Regions from separate parts of the Bacillus sp. M5A3_1b genome, predicted to be linked through region 1. Evidence: riboswitches for the same ligand, from Rfam matches in the RefSeq annotation. Region 1 holds a riboswitch; each other region holds the start of a gene.
What was found. Region 1 has a riboswitch for S-adenosylmethionine ahead of metK (methionine adenosyltransferase). Riboswitches for the same ligand answer to the same signal wherever they lie in the genome.
Positions count from the first base shown of each region.

Region 2: it holds a riboswitch for S-adenosylmethionine, as region 1 does, so the genes downstream of both, ACLBWW_RS12105 (bifunctional O-acetylhomoserine aminocarboxypropyltransferase/cysteine synthase) here and metK (methionine adenosyltransferase) in region 1, are expected to answer to the same signal.
Region 3: it holds a riboswitch for S-adenosylmethionine, as region 1 does, so the genes downstream of both, ACLBWW_RS25050 (cyclase family protein) here and metK (methionine adenosyltransferase) in region 1, are expected to answer to the same signal.
Region 4: it holds a riboswitch for S-adenosylmethionine, as region 1 does, so the genes downstream of both, ACLBWW_RS07865 (Na+/H+ antiporter NhaC family protein) here and metK (methionine adenosyltransferase) in region 1, are expected to answer to the same signal.

Region 1 covers NZ_JBKEZY010000001.1:1,027,242-1,030,553, reverse strand. Annotated here, with positions in the region: gene pckA (phosphoenolpyruvate carboxykinase (ATP)) at 1-867, opposite strand, end outside; SAM riboswitch class I at 1,096-1,217, shown strand; gene metK (methionine adenosyltransferase) at 1,387-2,586, shown strand; gene ACLBWW_RS05455 (hypothetical protein) at 2,628-2,807, opposite strand; gene ACLBWW_RS05450 (hypothetical protein) at 2,814-2,993, opposite strand; gene ACLBWW_RS05445 (hypothetical protein) at 3,048-3,224, opposite strand.
Region 2 covers NZ_JBKEZY010000003.1:479,299-482,610, forward strand. Annotated here, with positions in the region: gene metA (homoserine O-acetyltransferase MetA) at 41-946, opposite strand; gene ACLBWW_RS12105 (bifunctional O-acetylhomoserine aminocarboxypropyltransferase/cysteine synthase) at 930-2,228, opposite strand; SAM riboswitch class I at 2,322-2,426, opposite strand; gene ACLBWW_RS12110 (chloride channel protein) at 2,742-3,312, shown strand, end outside.
Region 3 covers NZ_JBKEZY010000012.1:75,741-79,052, forward strand. Annotated here, with positions in the region: partial or broken gene ACLBWW_RS25040 (ATP-binding protein) at 167-328, shown strand; gene ACLBWW_RS25045 (hypothetical protein) at 553-933, shown strand; gene ACLBWW_RS25050 (cyclase family protein) at 961-1,593, opposite strand; SAM riboswitch class I at 1,678-1,790, opposite strand; gene ACLBWW_RS25055 (PRK06851 family protein) at 1,941-3,050, shown strand; gene ACLBWW_RS25060 (nucleotidyltransferase domain-containing protein) at 3,172-3,312, shown strand, end outside.
Region 4 covers NZ_JBKEZY010000002.1:325,920-329,231, forward strand. Annotated here, with positions in the region: gene ACLBWW_RS07860 (lmo0954 family membrane protein) at 1-74, opposite strand, end outside; gene ACLBWW_RS07865 (Na+/H+ antiporter NhaC family protein) at 304-1,620, opposite strand; SAM riboswitch class I at 1,714-1,819, opposite strand; gene ACLBWW_RS07870 (DUF402 domain-containing protein) at 1,940-2,458, opposite strand; gene gltP (glutamate/aspartate:proton symporter GltP) at 2,525-3,312, opposite strand, start outside.

The DNA.
Region 1 (3,312 bases):
GATTGCATCGAAAATTTGTGGTTCTTTCTCATGAGAAAGGTTTACACATTTTGCGTAGCAACCGCCTTCAATATTGAATACACCGTTATCAGACCAACCATGCTCATCATCACCGATTAATTTACGGTGTGGATCAGCAGATAATGTTGTTTTACCTGTTCCAGATAAACCGAAGAATAGTGCTACGTCGCCTTCTTCACCTACGTTTGCAGAGCAGTGCATAGAAAGAATATCTTGTTCAGGTAGTAAGAAGTTCATAATAGAGAAGATTGATTTTTTCATTTCTCCAGCGTATTCTGTACCACCAATTAGTACGATACGTTTTTCGAATGAAACCATAATGAATGCTTCAGAGTTTGTACCGTCAACAGCTGGATCAGCTTTGAAATTCGGTGCAGAAACAATTGTGAACTCTGATTCATGAGTTGTTAATTCTTCTTCAGTTGGACGAATGAATAATTGATGTACAAATAAATTGTGCCATGCATATTCGTTAATAACTTGAATTGGTAGGCGGTAATTGCGGTCAGCGCCTGCAAATCCATTGAAGATGAATAACTCTTCTTTTTCTTTTAAGTATTCTAAAACTTTAGTGTATAATTTATTAAAATGTTCTTCAGAAATCGGTTGATTCACTGCTCCCCAAGCAATTTTGTCAGCAACCGATGCTTCTTTCACAATAAATTTATCTTTAGGAGAACGTCCTGTATATTTTCCTGTTGAAGCAGAAACGGCACCAGTAGAAGTTAATTTCCCTTCATTTCGCATTAATACTTTTTCCACTAATTGCGGAACACTTAGTTGAATCTGTGCATTGCTTCCGTTCAATAATTCGTGTAAACCAATTTGGACATTCACAGTACTCATATTTATATACCATCCTTTTCATTTAATGAAATATTTCTCGTAATCCCCAACAAGAGTATAACACAATTATATAAATAATGTATACTATTTATTTCTTTTTGTTTGTGTGAATGTATTATTTCCTTATTAATATTTCATTCCAGGCGTATTGAGAAAAACTTTCAGGAAAATGTGAATATTAATTGACAAATGAATATCATTTCTTTAGTATAGGTTGGGACGGATACTCTCTTATCCCGAGCTGGCGGAGGGACAGGCCCGATGAAGCCCAGCAACCTCACTTGTAGTGGTAAATACAGGTGAATAGGTGCTAAAACCTGTGCGAGGCTAACGGTCTCGAACGATAAGAGCAAAGGGCAAAAAGCAGTATGCAAGTAGCAAATTAAACCTTTCCTCTATGCAAAGTAGGAAAGGTTTTTCTGTATGCTTGTGTGGGAGAATAAATGTATGTCGCAGTTTGTGGCAAATTAAGGATGAGTTCCGTACAATATATACAATTACTGTAGGGAGGTTTACCACATGACAAAAAAACGTCATCTGTTCACATCTGAGTCTGTAACTGAAGGACATCCAGATAAAATTTGTGACCAAATTTCTGATTCAATTTTAGATGCGATCTTATCAAAGGACGCAAATGCACGTGTAGCTTGTGAAACAACTGTAACAACTGGTTTAGTATTGGTAGCGGGGGAAATTACGACTTCTACTTACGTAGATATTCCAAAAATCGTTCGTGAAACAATTCAAGGCATTGGTTACACACGCGCAAAATACGGATTCGATGCAGAAACTTGTGCAGTTTTAACATCTATCGATGAGCAATCTGCTGACATCGCTATGGGTGTTGACCAAGCGCTAGAAGCACGCGAAGGTCTAATGACTGACGCTGAGATTGAGGCAATTGGTGCGGGAGACCAAGGTTTGATGTTTGGCTTCGCATGTAATGAAACACAAGAATTAATGCCACTTCCAATCTCGCTTGCTCACAAATTAGCTCGCCGTTTAACTGAAGTACGTAAAGATGACACATTATCATACTTACGTCCAGATGGAAAAACGCAAGTTACAGTTGAGTATGATGAAAATGGTAAACCTGTACGTGTAGATACAATCGTAATTTCTACACAGCATCATCCAGATGTTACATGGGAAGAAATCGATCGCGATTTAAAAGAGCATGTAATTAAAGCTGTAGTTCCAGCAGAATTAATGGATGGAGAAACGAAATTCTTCATTAACCCAACTGGCCGCTTCGTAATTGGTGGACCACAAGGTGATGCTGGTTTAACAGGACGTAAAATCATCGTTGATACTTACGGTGGATACGCTCGCCACGGTGGCGGTGCATTCTCTGGTAAAGATGCAACGAAAGTTGACCGTTCTGCAGCATATGCAGCTCGTTATGTTGCGAAAAACATCGTAGCAGCTGGTCTTGCTGACAAAGCAGAAGTACAACTTGCATACGCAATTGGTGTAGCACAACCAGTATCAATTTCAGTTGATACATTCGGGACTGGTAAAGTATCTGAAGACGTACTAGTAGAACTAGTTCGTAACAACTTCGATCTTCGCCCAGCTGGTATTATTAAAATGCTAGACTTACGTCGCCCAATTTATAAACAAACAGCAGCTTACGGCCACTTCGGACGTACTGATGTAGACCTAACATGGGAACGTACAGACAAAGCTGCAGCTTTAAAAGAGCAAGCTGGTCTATAATATATGAAAAAAAGCTTTGCGCCGTGAGCGCAAAGCTTTTTTTATTTTGTTTTACTTACAATTTTAATGCATGAGTTACAATACACTTCGCCGTCTAGCTCAATATACTTTTTCATATTCGTCATGCCACTTGCCGGAAAAGGCATATGAATCCATGCCTTTTCATACGTTTGTATTTCTTTCCTGCAGGATTTACAAAGGATTGGTTTCTTCTGGAACATATGTAATCAACCTTTCATGTGGCGTGCTTTACCTGCGCAAAAGGCACTGCTTAGTAAAAATAGTGTTGCGAATATAATGCTTACTAATGTAGCGTATGGAATTGCGCCTTTTAGAGAAAATCCGACAGTAATGGAAGCGATGAATAAGAGGATGAATGTTGTTGTTAATTTTTTATAAAGTTCCATAGTAAGTAGACCTCCTTATTTAAAGGTAGAACGTTTAAAAATAAAATCTACTATCTAGGCAAGTGCAAGAGGAATTAATGTGCTAGTCAAATAGTAACGAATACCACCATCAGGCATAAGCACATACAATTTTAAAAAGTTAATATCGAACCCGTAAGCGATACATTGAAAAAGGGATAATATAATTAGGAATGGTATAATGGGTACGGATCGTTTCATATTTTGAATCATGTAAAGCTCCTTTATATGGATAAACATACTTATATTGTATCATGTTGAATTCTTCGCTTCATACATAATTTTACAATAAAATGAAAGG
Region 2 (3,312 bases), on a different contig from region 1:
TTACAAAGAAAACGTTGCCACGTGTTACACAATCTTTTTTTTATAATACATAAGGGGTTTCTTGATACACGTAATAATTCAGCCAATTAGAGAATAATAGATTCCCATGGCTTCTCCACCTTACAAGTGGTTTCTCATTTGGATTATTATGCTTAAAATAATTTTTCGGCACATCAATATTTAACCCTTTTTGGCGATCCCGTTCGTATTCTTGCTTTAACGTATCACAACTATATTCACTATGCCCGAGCGCAAATACTTGCCTTCCTTCTTGCCCAATGACAAGGTGAACTCCCGCTTCCTCAGAATTTGCTAATAATGTTAAGTCTGTCACCTCTCTAATATCACTCTCTCGTACTTCTGTATGACGAGAATGCGGGGCAAAAAACAATTCATCAAACCCTTGTAACAATTTCACATGTTGCTCACGAACTTCATGTTCAAATACACCGAACATTTTTTCCTTAAGAGGATACTTTGGAACACCATAATGATGATACAAGCCAGCCTGTGCCCCCCAACAAATATGAAGCGTAGATGTTACATTCTTTTTTGAATACTCCATAATACGTTTAAGCTCTTCCCAATAATCTACCTCTTCAAAAGAAAGAGTTTCAACTGGTGCTCCTGTAATAATAAGTCCATCAAATTTCTCATTCTCAATATCACGAAATGTTTTATAGAAACTCGTTAAATGGTCCTGCGCTACATTGCGAGACAAATGTGATTCCATATGAAGTAAGTGAACATCTAATTGCAACGGTGTGTTGCCAATTAAACGAAGTAATTGCGCTTCTGTTTCTTGCTTTGTAGGCATTAAATTTAAGATAGCAATTTTCAATGCCCGGATATCTTGTGTTTCTGCTCGCTCTTTCGTCATTACAAAAATATTTTCCTTCTGCAACACTTTGCGAGCTGGTAAATCTCTATCAATTATGATCGGCATGTTCTTTGCCTCCGACTAGCGCTGCTTCTAAATCTGCAATAATATCAGAAACATCTTCTATACCAACCGATAAACGAATTAAATCTGATGTAACGCCAGCTAGACGCTGATCTTCAGCACTTAATTGTCTATGCGTTGTGCTAGCAGGATGTATAACACAAGTTCGTGCATCCGCTACATGCGTTACGAGAGTTGCTAGTTTTACATTTGCGATAAATTCTTTCGCTGCTTCTAATCCGCCCTTAATGCCGAATGTTAAAACACCACTAGCACCTTTTTTCAAATACGTTTGTGCTAACGAGTAATTTTCATTACTATCTAATCCCGGATAATTCACCCATTCAATACGTTCATGGTTAGCAAGCCACTTAGCAACTGCGAGAGCATTTTCACTATGACGCTCCATTCTTAAATGCAACGTTTCTAAGCCGATATTGCTAATATACGCATTAAATGGGCTCATACAGTTTCCGTAGTCTCTTAATAATTGAACACGCGCCTTCACAATATAAGCTGCTGCACCAAAATTTTGAACGTAACTTACGCCGTGATAACTTGGATCCGGTTCAACAAGTTCAGGATATTTCCCATTTGTCCAATCGAAGTTCCCTCCGTCAATAACAATGCCGCCTAAAGAGCTTGCATGACCATCAATATATTTCGTCGTAGAATGAACGATAATATTTGCTCCGTGCTCAAATGCTTGGCATAAATAAGGAGTTGCTAATGTATTATCCACAATAAAAGGTACTTCTAACTCTTTCGCTGCATCTGAAAATTCTTTGAAATTTAAAACGTTCATCGCTGGATTTCCTAACGACTCTGCATAAACAAGTTTCGTCTTATCATTAGCAAGGGCCACAATTTCATCAGCACTTAAATTCGGATTAAAGAACGTAACGTCAATACCAAGCTTACGCAAACTCACTCCAAATAAATTAAACGTTCCGCCATAAACTGTGGAAGAACAAAGCAAGTGGTCTCCGCTACTACAAATATTTAAAACGGCAAGCATAATAGCAGCCTGCCCAGAAGCCGTTGCAACAGCTCCTACACCACCCTCTAAATCCGCTAACTTTTGCTCAAATGCAGCTAAAGTAGGATTTCCAATACGCGTATATATATATCCTTCTGCCTCTAAATTAAATAGCGCTGCTAAATCATCTGAAGTATCGTATTTATACGTTGTACTTTGATAAAGTGGCAAAACACGCGGTTCACCATTTTTTGGTGTATAGCCACCTTGCACACAAATTGTTCCTTTTCCCCATGATTCTCCCATCTCTCATTCTCCTTTCTTTTATACAAAATAAAAAAACTGCTCCTTTCCTGAAAACAAGAAAGGAGCAGTTTGAAAACACGCTCTAAAGGCTCTTTCTTATCTTTCAGGATTATTACCTGCAGGATTTGGCACAATTCCGTTATACGGCTGTTGCCAAGGTTTCATCGGGCCTGTCCCTCCACCTTTTCTTGATAAGACTATGCAATTACCGTTGATTTTATAGCAATAATTTCCTAATGTCAATCAGTTTTTCTGAATGTTCTAAATTAAATACAAAGAATTTGACATGCATAACAAAAGAAATATATTCCATATTCATTTGAAAAAGACCTTTTAAAACCCTCGATTACTATATAAAATTAAGTAAGTAGTTTAACTGTATAACATTTCAAATTCTCACAAGACCTCAATATATTGAATAAGCCAACCTCTCAAAAAGATACTATACATATTCATTTCGCAGGAGCATATTGAATCCTTTCAACATTAAAGCTTACATAACGGAGGTATAACATGACAAATACAAAGGACATGCACTATATACTCGTCCTATACGGCATTCTTTTAGGCTCTATAGTAGGAGCTACAGTCTGGCTATTTTTAGTTACAATAAATATCGGCATTCACTTTATTTGGGGATACTTACCTACTATTTTCGCTTCTCCCCCGTATTACACTATTTGCGTCACAACTATCGGTGGTATTCTCGTTGGTTTAACTCAAAAGTATTTCGGTACATATCCACGTCTTATGCCAGAAGTGATGGGTGAATATAAAAAAACAGGTAGAATTGAATACCGTTTTGTACATAAAGCTACTTTAACTGCGATTATCGTTTTAATATTTGGAGCTAGCTTAGGTCCCGAAGCAGCACTTGTTGGAATTATCGGTGGACTTTGTACATGGGTAGGGGATCGCTTTACATTTGCCTTAAAAGGAATGAATGAACTAACAGAGGTTGGAATTGGCGCTACTTTAAGTGTAATTTTTAACGCGCCGCTATTCGGTTATTTAGCTCCAAATGAAAATGAGGGTGAGCAAATTAACGAATTTTCTAAAGGAAAAAAAGCAATTGTATATTTAG
Region 3 (3,312 bases), on a different contig from region 1:
ATAAGGTTACATCTTACCCTGAAAGCAATTTCATACTTATAATTTAAGGAGATAATATGTAGGGCTTTTGTATTGAGTATGAGGAGTATTTATATGAACAAATTTAAAAGCTTGATATATGAGGAAAGAGAAGCTTTTAAAGTATTTAAAAAAATTAACGGATTTGTTAGAGAAAATCGGTAAAGCTTTTTACAAAACAAAGGAGAATGGTACGGGACTGGGGTTAATGATTACATATAAAATCATTGAGGAACATCAAGGAAGTATCGCGATTCAAAGTAGCATGGGAATAGGAACGAAAGAGGAAATTTTTTTACCGACAGCATAATGTGCTAGAGAAAAATATTTTTCAGAAAAGTGTTCTTGTTGTGTAAATATAAACATTTTATAAAATGTTTCAAGAAGGGTTTTTTTTATAAAATACTTCGTTTATAATGGAGGAAAATATCGACATGAGATTTGTTATTCATGTAACGGTTCGGTAGTGTTAGAGAAAGAAGGGGTGCACGCGCATCCTTTTTTCTATGCAGATATTATGAAAGAGGTGGTATGATGGAATTAACATTAAATTCGACTGTATGTTTACACACGATTCAATTTCGAAAAGAGCAAAAGAATTATATTGTAAAAGATACAATTACAGGAGAAAAATATGAAATGCCGCCACTTTGGATTGATGCATTGGCAATGATGCGTGACGGTTTTTTATTGGGGGAAATTGAGGAGAAATTAAAAGAAGAGTATCCAGATGAAGAAATAAATATGTTAGCATTTACGAGGCAACTGTTAGAGCTAGAGCTTGTCGGAATGGTAGATGGGGAAGAAATAGCTTGTACAAAGAAGAAAGAGAAAGATTATTTAGCTTGGTTACGTCCTCGTGTCGAGCAATTCTTTCTTAGTTTAAATAAAAAAAATAGAAGCAAAGGTCAGTGATGATCTTTGCTTTTTTGTATAGTTTGTTTAAAAAATTACAGCGAATGCCCTTGCGAAAGCACCGTCGCTATCTTTAATTTTTAAAGGTGCCGCTGAGAAAAAGAAACGTTTCGTGTTAATTGCATCTAAGTTGGTTAAGTTTTCGATTAAATAAATATTATTCCCAAGTAGTATGTGATGAATTGGCGATGTTTCTGTCGTTACCTCATCAGGAGAGATGAAATCTAAACCGACAGATTTTACTTTTAATTGAACTAGTTCTTCAGCTAATTCTTCAGAAAGATAAAAAGCTTCTTTCTCATATGCTTCTGTATTCCATTTCGTAGAGAGATTGGAATGGAAAATGACAATATCACCTTCTTTTATGTCAGCGTTGTGTAATACTTCTTTAGGTATTTTTCGTTCTTGTACATGAGTTACATCAATAAGAACAGCTTCGCCTACAAATTGATCTAGGGGTAATTGATCAATAGTCGTTGCGCCTGAAATGAAATGAGCAGGAGCATCACAATGCGTGCCAACATGAACGACAGAATGAAAGTCTGTAACTTGATAGCCTGTCTCTTCAACGCTTGTAATGGCTCCTAAATTGATTTTTGGTGTTCCAGGGAATTGGGACATATTGTTTTCAAATGTTTGTGATAGGTCAATTACTTTCATTTTAAATACCTCCAATATATGTTTTGAAATAAAAAAACTCACCTTTCATAATCAAGAAAGATGAGTTTTGTACACAATAGTTACGTTTTATCTTTCAAAATGCAATGCATTTTGCAGGAATTAGCACCTATTCAGTTTGTATAAACTGAGGTTGCTGGGCGTCAAAGGGCCGGTCCCTCTGCCTCTCTTGATAAAGACATATTAAGTTTTCATTTCTGAATATTCACTACTTTTTAAATTGTAATTCATTTCCTTTTTTCGTGCAATACAAAATAGGTATTCACCCAAATAAAGTTGCTCGCATATTGTAGCTTATGTAAATAGAATGCTGCGAAGGAGTGAGTGCAGTGACAGGGAATGTATTGAATTATTACGCTGGTGGAAATACAGCTAGAGGATTTCATAATTTATACGATGAGAATTTAAAAGGGCTAAACAGGTTATTTATTTTAAAGGGTGGTCCTGGGACCGGGAAATCTTCTTTAATCAAAGCAATAGGTCGCGAGTGGGTTGAAAAAGGATATGATATTGAATTTTTACACTGCTCTTCTGATAATAAATCGGTTGATGGTGTAATTATCCCGAAGTTAAAAGTAGGAATTGTTGATGGAACATCACCGCATGTTATTGAGCCGAAAATGCCAGGAGTTGTGGAAGAGTATATTAATTTAGGGGTTGCTTGGGACTCAGATAAATTAAGAAAGCAGAAGGTGGAAATTGAACGATTTGTTTCAGAAGCAAGCAAGGCTTTTCAAACTGCTTACGCTTGTTTTAACGAGGCACTAGTTATACATGACGAGTGGGAGAAAATATATATTAATAATATTGATTTTAATAAAGCAAATGAACTAACCGATCAGCTGATTCAGAAGTTATTTACAGATAAAGGCGGGAAACAATCGCTTGTGAAACATCGGTTTTTAGGGGCAGCTACACCGAAAGGAGCAGTTGATTTTGTTCCTAATTTAACAGAGGGATTACCACATCGTTATTTTATAAAAGGACGCCCAGGATCTGGGAAATCAACAATGCTTAAAAAATTAGCTAAGGCAGCAGAAGAAAAAGGATTTGAAGTTGAAGTATATCATTGTGGATTTGATCCAAATAGTCTTGATATGGTTATCGTAAGAGAATTAGGGTTTGCAATTTTTGATAGCACCGCACCACATGAATATTTTCCGAGCCGCGAAGGTGATGAAATTATAGATATGTATGCCTTGATTGTGACACCAGGGACAGATGAGAAGTATGCGACAGAAATTCGTGACGTGTCGATTCAATATAAAGCAAAAATGAATGAGGCGATGTCTTTCTTAGCGAAAGCGAAATCAGTTCGTGATAAATTAGAACGAATATATATTGCTGCTATGGATTTTTCAAAAGTAGATGCATATAAAGAGGAGATTCAAAAAGAGTTTGAACGAATTGCGGTTAGTGTAAAAGAAAAGAACAAGTAAAAAATAAAGGATTTTGGTAGGCTGTCGGGAATTTTCTGACAGCTATTTTAGTATGTAGTAAAATTAGGGGTATATTTGTCGAATTTCCAAGGAAATAATCAAAAAATGGAGAGGGTATGAAATGAGAGAGAAAATTAGAGTGGAGTTAGCAAGAATTGAACAAGAGAATGATGTGAAAATTTTATTTGCAGTGGAATCAGGGAGTCGTGCTTGGGGATTTCCATCGAAAGATAGTGATTATGATGTTAGATTTGTTTATATG
Region 4 (3,312 bases), on a different contig from region 1:
ATAATACCAGCAAGACTGCCAAGAGCAATTAAAGCTAAAATACCAGCCGCGATAAACGCTAGAAATTGTTTCATCTTGTGCTTGCCTCCCTTCGATTTGATACTCTTATCTTAACTATTTTTTCACTTTTCCATAACGAGCTTAAGAACCGTTTTCGACTCAGACTTAAGACTGAGTTGCATTCAGCCTTTTGTAAAAATATGCGGTAGGATAGGATGATTCACTCTTTTATCGCACATAAAAAGCCGTACAGAGAACATTCTCTGTACGGCTTTCATTACTATTCATAAACTTCATTTTAAATTATGCTGTTTTGTGATACTCTTTCTTTCCCGCTACTTTAGAAAACCTCGGGAAACCAATTAATATAGAAATAATTCCACATACTCCAACTAAAATCGGATAAAACGCATATGGTAACAATTCAATCGGAGATAACGCCGCAAATCCTGCTGCCGTTAACATTTGCGCACCATACGGAATTAACCCTTGCACACAACATGAGAAAAGATCTAATACACTCGCTGATTTACGAGGATCAATTTCATATTGATCTGCAATGTTTTTCGCAAGTGGACCTGTAAAAATAATAGAAATCGTATTATTCGCTGTACACATATTCGTCATACTCACTAAGCCAGCGATACCGAACTCTGCTCCTTTTTTCGAACGAATGTTACGAGTTAAAATATTCATTAAATATTGAATACCACCATTATATTGAATCAGTTCGACCATACCACCAATTAAAATAGCAAGTAATACTAACTCCATCATACCGCCCATTCCAGTCGTTACACTTTTAAAGAAACTCTCTAGCGTGTAACTCCCATCTAAAAGACCGATAACGCCGGATAGTACAGTTCCACCAGTTAACACAATAAGTACATTCCAACCAAGCAATGCTGTAATAAGTACTCCTGCATACGGTAAAATCTTTATCCAGTCAAAGCTATGCGCTTTAATCTGCGTGTCACTTCCTAAAGTAACGATTACTAATAGTACAATTGTAATAATAGCTGCTGGTAATACAATTAAAAAGTTCGTTTTAAACTTATCTTTCATTTCTGTTCCTTGTGAACGTACAGCTGCGATTGTTGTATCTGAAATAAATGATAAATTATCCCCAAACATCGCCCCACCAACAACAGTAGCCATCGTAAGTGCAATAGAGATATCAGTTTGCCCACTAATACCTACAGCAATTGGTGCTAATGCAGCAATTGTTCCCATTGAAGTTCCCATCGCTAATGAAATAAATGCCCCTATAACAAAAATTCCAGCTACGATAAATCCTTGCGGTAAAATGGATAACGCTAAATTAACTGTAGAATCAACGCCGCCCATCCCTTTTGCTGTTTCAGAAAATGCTCCTGCAAGTACAAAAATCAGAACCATAATCATAATATCCGGGTTCCCTGCACCTTTAGCAAATCGTTCTACTTTTACATTAAAACTTTCTTTACGATTCATCGCTAAAGCGACTCCTACAGCAATTGAAATTGCTACAAGTATCGGCAATTTATAGAAATCACCTGTAATAATTCCAGAACCAATAAATAGCGCCAAAAATATCCCAAGTGGTAATAAAGCCAAACCATTTCCTCTCGTTTCTTTCAAAGTACCATCTCTCCCTAGTTTCAACCTTTTCTAATGAATAACAAAAGACCTCTTCCAATGAGAAGAGGTCTTATACATCTATAAGGAACGCTCTTCTCATCTTTCAAGCACATGCTTGCTGGATTTGGCACAGCACTCTGAAATCGAGTCCGCTGCCGAGGCATCGTAGGGCCAGTCCCTCCGCCTCTCTTTATAAGAAGGTTTCATATTTATTTTTTAATAATAATTTCTTCCCTAACTTTACTCGCTTACAAAACAAAAGTCAATTATTTTTTGTATAGATTTTTTTGGTAATTATACAAAAATTTGAATACAACAATCATTTTAACTTTTTGATTTCTTCTTCCAATATTGAAATCCAATAAAATTCACTATTTTTTATTGCATCTATTATCCATTTCGTAGTGTACCAAGCTAACTCGTACTCTTCTTTTGTAACATCGCCACTTTTATAGGCGTCCTCTAGCTCATCTTCATCTAGTACATACATCTTACCGTTCGGTAATAACACTACATCTAAATATAAATCATCAAAATACGGTAAACCACGGTCATCAATTTTATATTCTTTCGCCACATCGATATAATATTGCACTAATTTTTTCTGATCATCTAACATAGCTGTAATCGCAAAGTTTTTCCCGTCTATAAAATATTGAATCCACGTATATTGATTCCCTGCGATACAAAGTTTTTTACCATCATATTCTTTACAACTAGGCTCTCTTACCTTTTTTATGTCTAATATTCCTAGCATTCCTTCTTCTACTTGCTTAACCGTATAATCCTTCTCTATTAGTCGCTTCCACGAAGAACCGTCACCATATTTACGTTTCATTACGTCCGCTTCCCTTCTATATAGAAAAGCCCCCACATATTATGTGAGAGCTTGTTCAAATTATAATTAAGCTGCTTGCTTATTAGAAATTTCTTTCAAATAAGCCTGTCCTTTTTCAGCGTCATACTGACCTTCCCACTTAGACATAACTACAGCTGCTAAAGAGTTACCTACAACGTTAACTGCTGTACGAGCCATATCTAAAATACGGTCAATACCAGCGATGAATGCTAAACCTTCAGGTGGAATACCTACTGTACCAAGTGTCGCTAATAATACAACGAATGATACGCCTGGTACACCTGCGATACCTTTTGATGTAACCATTAATACAAGTAATAATGTAATTTGTTGTGTAATAGATAAATCAATACCGTACATTTGTGCTAGGAAAATAGCCGCAATTGCTTGATATAAAGTTGATCCATCTAAGTTAAATGAATAACCTGTCGGAATAACGAAAGACGTAATTGCTTTCGGACAACCGAATTTCTCCATTTTCTCCATGATTTTCGGTAAAACTGTTTCTGAACTCGCTGTAGAATATGCTAAGATCAGCTCGTCTTTTAAAATCTTAAAGAATTGGAAAATGTTAATTCCAAATATTTTCGCTGTAAGTCCTAAGACAACTACGACGAAGAAGATCATTGCTCCATATACGACAATTAGTAATTTCCCTAATGGAATTAATGAAGCTAGACCGAATGTAGAAACTGTAACACCAATTAGTGCAAACACACCAAATGGTGCAAATTTCATAACTTGGTTTGTTACATAAAACATCGCATCAGCTACACCTTGGAAAAATTGAAGAACCGGTCTTCCTCTTTCACCAATTGCTGCTACACCTAAAC